2 regions of the Sporosarcina sp. P17b genome follow, and region 2 is predicted to be linked to the other one. Evidence: riboswitches for the same ligand, from Rfam matches in the RefSeq annotation. Region 2 holds a riboswitch; the other holds the start of a gene.

Region 1 (3,215 bases), on a different contig from region 2:
ACTGTCAAGCAAACACCGTTCACCGCAATGCTGTCGCCGATACTTACATCGGTCAATACAACAGATGCAGCTATCGTCAATGTCATGGACTGAGCACCTGGTTGTATATGTTTAACCGAGCCGATCTCTTCGATTATTCCTGTAAACATCGCTTAATCACTCTCTTTCGGTACCGCAATGATTTTTATGTCAGGTCCAATCATTTCTACACTTTCAAATGCAAATGGAAACGCATCATCCATCAATTGTGGGTCAAGTCCACCAATCGGTGTCAGAGATCCTGTTCCACCCAGTAATTTTGGGGCTACATAACAAATGACTTTCTGCACCGCACGCGCTTTGACGAATGACGCATTAATGGCCGCGCCACCTTCTACTAGTAACGTCATAACTCCACGTTTTCCTAATTCCAGTAGAATGTCTTCTACAATCAACTGGGGTTTCTGCATGCGAATGATCTGAACATGCGGCTTCCTAAGTAACTTTTCATGCGATAGTTCTGCATATTTTCCACAAAAGATCCATGTCGGTGCTTCTGTGTTTTGAATCACTTGACTAAACTCTGGTGTTCGTAAAGATGTATCTAAAATGACTCGAATAGGATGTTTTCCACCTAGGGGCAGTCTGGTGGTGAGAAGAGGATTATCATGAAGAAGCGTTTGAACGCCTACTAAAATCGCATCTTGTGTATGGCGAAGTTGATGGACATCGAGTCGCGCTTGCTCACTCGTCACCCATTTACTATCTCCTGTTGAAGTTGCAATTTTACCGTCTATCGTCATAGCTGTTTTCATTGTCACATGAGGTGTTTTATGTTTAATAAAATGAAAAAATGATTCATATAGTTTTTTAGCGCGTTCATTGTAGAGACCTTCAGTTACTTCTACTCCCGCTTCAAGTAGTTTCGCTATACCATTACCTGCTACAAGCGGATTGGGATCCGTTGTGGCGATATAGACATGCTTGATACCTGCTTGAATAACAGCATTTGCACAAGGAGAAGTTTTACCAGTGTGTGAACAAGGTTCAAGTGTTACATACAAATCGGCACCTGTTGCTCTTGCTCCTGCCATGTCTAGCGCTACACGTTCCGCATGGCGCTCCCCCGCTTCTAAATGCGCACCCATCCCAATGATTCTGCCGTCTTTTACTAAGACCGCACCTACTGGTGGATTGGGAGAGGTTTGACCTGCTACGTTCTCTGCGAGTTGTAAGGCCATTTCCATATACTCCTGATTCACTCTGCAACACTCCAACTTACGGTATTCCTCTAGTGACAATTCTACATACAAAAAGCCCCGCAATATTTTATGCGGGGCTTGTAACCATAACAAAATAAACGTTATACGCAGCAATGAAAAAATCATTACATGTAGTATATACGTACTGTTCCTTCTCTCATCCAGACTTTAACTGTCGGCTTTGGAGTTTCACCAAATCCACCTTCTGCTTTATATAAAGCATCCGGGTCACGGACTAAGAGCTTGTTAGCTCATCACCGTCGGTAGGGAATTACGCCCTGCCCCGAAGGAAACATATTCGATTAATTAAGAGTCTAGCATACATATTCCGAAATTGACAATACTGAATATTTATTCAGCCGTAAATACCCACTTATCTACCGTGAATCTTTCAATCGCATCCATATTAGGCGAATAGCCGATTCCATCGTCAGTCGGAACCGTGATGTAGCCATTCTCGGCAACTACTTCAGGCGAAATAATATCTTGTTCCCAGTAACGTGAAGATCCTGCTGTATCGCCAGGTAAAGTGAAGTTCGGTAGGGTGGTCAATGCTACATTTTGTGCACGTCCAATACCCGATTCCAACATGCCGCCACACCAAACATCAATTCCTTTTTCTGCACAATAATCATGGATTTTCTTCGCTTCCGTCAGTCCACCCACTCTACCGACTTTCACATTAATAATTTTGCAACTACCGATCTCGATCGCTTTCCGAGTATCTTCAAGTGAATGAATACTTTCGTCAAGACAGATCGGAGTCTTAATTTGTTTTTGCAGCGTTGCGTGATCGATAATATCATCTGATGCGAGCGGTTGCTCTATCATCATTAAATTGAACTGATCCAATTCCTTTAACAACTCTACATCATCTAACGTATAAGCGGAGTTTGCATCTGCCATCAAAGGGACATCCGGATACACTTCACGGATAGCTTTGAGGACTTCTATGTCTTTTCCAGGTTTGATCTTTACTTTAATACGCTTATATCCTTCATCGATGAAGTTTTTGATAGTCGCTAATAAATCCTCTACATTATCTTCAATGCCAACACTGTTTCCTACTTCGATACGCTCGCGCTTTCCACCGAGCGCAGCGGCTAACGTCATATGATGACGCTTGGCATACGCATCCCAAATAGCTCCTTCAATTGTTGCTTTAGCCATATTATTTTTACGTATATGTCCGAATAAACCCGTTACTTCATCGGGATGTTCAATAGACTTACCTAGAACGGCAGGTATTAAGAAGTCACGGAGCATATGAATTGTTGTTTCAGTCGTTTCTTCACTATACCAAGGGGCTGTGAATGCGACAGACTCTCCCCATCCTTCGTTTCCGTCATCATCCGTTACAGTTGCTAGTAGGAAATCTTTCTGCTGCATCGTTCCAAAACTCGTTGTAAATGGATGTTTCATCATCATATTTATTCTGCGTAATGTAACCGAATTAATTCTCATTAGATAAGCTCCTTTGATTAGGCAACGGTATGATAGAACGCTTGCAGAATCGATAGTATGCCACCGTGTCTTCGGTTATACATACATCAATCAAAGCAAACCCTTCCTCACACAGTTGTCGAAATATGGTTCTCGTCTTCATTCGCCATTCATAGGCTAGTTCAGGTTTATTCTGCTTTATCAATTGTATATTCTTCGGCACAGGCACTTCTATCTCTTCTGCCAGTAGCCATTTATTTGTATCAGGCATGCGTAAGATAGGAAATGAATCGCTGTCTACACTAGTCTCAAAAGGGCGACTGTATTGTAGATTGGGCTGCCATTTATTCATGACACGCGCACTATCAATCCACCAAGCTACTTGGAAGCGGTCAGTTGGTAAACCTTTGTTCAGCCCATCATCCATTTTGCCATAACAATCCACTATATAGTCATAGCACACTCCAAATAGCTTGGAAGTATTCAGGTAGGCGTTGCGGCTTTCGAGAGGATCAAATGTCCAAACTATTA
Region 2 (3,215 bases):
CCAATGCTGCTTATCCTGATGATCTCATCGATCACACAGCTTTCCGTATTGGGCTGGCTACCGATCAGGCGACAATTGTCCCTGTGACGTTCTTGATCCCGAATGAACGACTTCCTGAAGGTCTAGGGTCATCTCCAGACGCAGTGGCACTCTATAATGAGTATGCGAATACAATAGATGAAGGGTCACTTGGCTTCACAGAGTATCACCCTTATATGGCGACGATTTCATCAGTTGGAAAACAAGTTCAAATGAAGTTTTCAGCTGACCATTCTTATGATCGATCGAGTGCGACGCTTGAGATGCTTAATCTGTCTGTACAAGATACATTCTACGGTTTTGATGAAATCCGATTTCTACAAGAAGACGCATCACCCGTTACGTTTGACGGAGTAGGGAAAGTTGAAGAACCTCTTATCATAACAGGTAATAACTCGCGTCAGGCATACTATCGATTTGAGAAATCGGATGGAGAAGTATTTCTTTCGACGAATTTTGGTAAGGCTTACGCTACAGTAGAAGAAGCATTGAATGCGATGAAAGAGACACCAAACGATATCTACTCGTCTGTTGTTCCTGATGGAGTAAACTTCACGGTTACGGATGAAAAAAATAAAGTGCGCGTGAAATTTAGTGAGATACTGGACTTAAATAATCTACCATATGAAGAAGCTATGCAACTGATTGAGGGGATTTTACTAACAGCGGCTAGCTTTGATAAGCAAGTAGAGTTTGATCAAATTAAACAAGATCAATGGGGGCGCTTTGATTTTACACAAGCAATCGAAAAACCGATTGGTGCAAACCCTAAGTTTCTGATTAACGAATAATTCTGTTTTGTAAACTCGTAAAGTTTACAAAACAGTTTTTTTACGCTACAATAGAGTCATAATTAAATATTGATTCATCTTCGGGGCAGGGTGTAATTCCCGACCGGCGGAAATGGAGTAGTTTTCTACTTTTAGCCCGCGAGCTTAACAGCTGATTCTGGTGTGATTCCGGAGCCGACAGTATAGTCTGGATGGGAGAAGGTGAAGGTGCAGCCATCTTTTTGTGTACGCAAAAGTGGTGCTTGTTTTCTGACGGATAAATTCATTGAATTTATCTGCTCTTAACAGTGCATTTTACTCTCCCTAAGGCATATTTTGCTTTAGGGATTTTTCGCGGAACAGCAGATGTGCAAGCCTTTCCTCTTTTGAAGTGAATCGCAAAAGGAGAGAGGAACAAGTGAATAACAAGAAGTTACGTAAGTTAATTTTGGTGGCAATATTGGGAAGTATTTCAACGGTGTTGATGCAGTTTAACTTCCCCATCCCGGCTATGCCCGGATTTTTAAAAATCGACTTCAGTGAGATTCCTGCTGTTATGGCAATCATGACAATGGGACCTGTAGCAGGTATTGGCGTGGAGTTATTGAAAAACGTCATGCACTGGTTCTTATCAGGCAGCCCGACAGGAGTACCGGTAGGAGAAATCGCAAACTTTGCGACAGGTGTATTATTCATTATGCCGATCTACTGGATCTTCATGAAGTATCGTTCAGCTAAAGGTCTGATGACAGGTTTGTTCGCAGGGACAGTAGCAATGGCAGTAGGTATGAGCTTGTTGAATTACTTAGTGTTCTTGCCGATGTACACATACTTCCTTGGTATGCCAGCAGTTACTGGCGACTCATTGTATCAGATGATTATCTTAGGAATCTTGCCGTTCAACCTAGTCAAGGGTGTCATTTTATTGGTCATCACATTGATGTTATATAGAAGTATGGAGAAGTGGATTCTTCAGCAACAAAAGAAATTATCATTTTAATCATAACAACGCTAGTCTTTCCGAAAAGGAAGGCTGGCGTTGTTTTTGCATGGGATTGGAGTGTAGGAGAGGCGACTCGACTCGTCACTACGTTCCTGCAGTGTCTCGAACTCGCAAATCCTAATGCCGACCTTTCTTCCTAACCTAAACAAAAAAACAACACATCCAATAGTAGGAAGTGTTGTCGGGATTGAATCAATCTTCATATTTTAATGGATCGCCTTCAAAGGCTTCATCCGCAATTTTAATTGAATCAGTAGGGCAGCCATCAAACGCATCCTCGAGATCCTCCATCAGTTCTTCTGGAACTTCAGTGTTTCCCGTGTTATCATCTAAAATAACAAATGCAATCCCCTCATCGTCATAATCATATATATCTGGTGCAGCAGCCCCGCAGGCCCCGCAAGCTATACACGTATCCTGATCGACAATCGTATATTTTTTGCTAGACATTTGTCTTTCTCCCTTCTTCCATTCACTCAACCTATTTTGTATCTACTCCATTCTAAAGCTGTTTTCATCACTTTTCAACAAAAAAACGTTATTTCTTCAGGAGGGAGCGCAAATGAGTTTTGATTCCATCTTACTAACGATCTTTCAACGCCTTCATGGTGAGCGTTCGGCGCAAGGTGTTTACCACATACTTCGTGGGAAACGATCGGGACAGACATTGCAAGACGTCGAATATTATCAAGTCAAATCATACTACGCACTGTTGCCACAGTTGTCCTCAAGCGAATTCCAGCAGGCGCTCGAGCGGATGGTGGCGGACGGTCTTATCTATATAGATAAACTTGTTTATGTCACAGCAAAAGGTCAAATGGCGACAGGGAGTGAAATGTGGCGATTTAATGGCTGGGACTATCGTGGACGTGAAAGAGAATTCGGTAGGCGATTGGCATTGATAGTTCAAACCTTGTCTAATTTACGAAGAGGTGAAACTATGTTCATGCCGATTCAGAAAGAATTGCCTACTCAGCAATTTGTAAAAGGATTTCTGCGTAATCAATCAAAACCGATGAATACACTATCTATATCGCTGCAGAAAGAATTGGAACACGCACTAACAGACGCTCAAGTACCCGAGTTGCAATGTACAATTGTGATTGGTCGATTATCAGGAAACCGGCTTACCGCCTTTACTTGGGAGCAGATGGCAGAAAGTCTCAACATGCCGATCCGTTCGATCCAACTTTATTATCTAGAAGCATTGCATATGTTGCTCGATTTTATTCACCAACAACGAAATACTCCATTGCTAAAAGAATTAGCTGCAGGTTGTAGAGTGGACACGTATTTGACACAATCCGCTGAGAGAACGAGGAAGCTATTCGAGCGTGGTTATACCGTTGAACAAATTTCTTCTTTGCGGAATTTGAAATTAAGTACAATAGAAGATCATTTTA

Evidence for each region. A riboswitch is a leader RNA that binds a small molecule or an ion and turns the genes downstream of it on or off. The one in region 2 is predicted to bind FMN.
Region 1: linked by a shared signal. The riboswitch ahead of ribD (bifunctional diaminohydroxyphosphoribosylaminopyrimidine deaminase/5-amino-6-(5-phosphoribosylamino)uracil reductase RibD) and the one ahead of CSV76_RS01705 (ECF transporter S component) in region 2 are both predicted to bind FMN.

The regions. Positions count from the first base shown of each region.
Region 1 is NZ_PDYP01000002.1:329,821-333,035, forward strand. It holds gene ribE (riboflavin synthase) at 1-149, opposite strand, end outside; gene ribD (bifunctional diaminohydroxyphosphoribosylaminopyrimidine deaminase/5-amino-6-(5-phosphoribosylamino)uracil reductase RibD) at 153-1,220, opposite strand; FMN riboswitch at 1,387-1,536, opposite strand; gene menC (o-succinylbenzoate synthase) at 1,593-2,705, opposite strand; gene CSV76_RS03570 (GNAT family N-acetyltransferase) at 2,695-3,215, opposite strand, start outside.
Region 2 is NZ_PDYP01000001.1:341,040-344,254, forward strand. It holds gene CSV76_RS01700 (hypothetical protein) at 1-830, shown strand, start outside; FMN riboswitch at 903-1,037, shown strand; gene CSV76_RS01705 (ECF transporter S component) at 1,228-1,809, shown strand; gene CSV76_RS01710 (ferredoxin) at 2,005-2,262, opposite strand; gene CSV76_RS01715 (YpbB family protein) at 2,375-3,215, shown strand, end outside.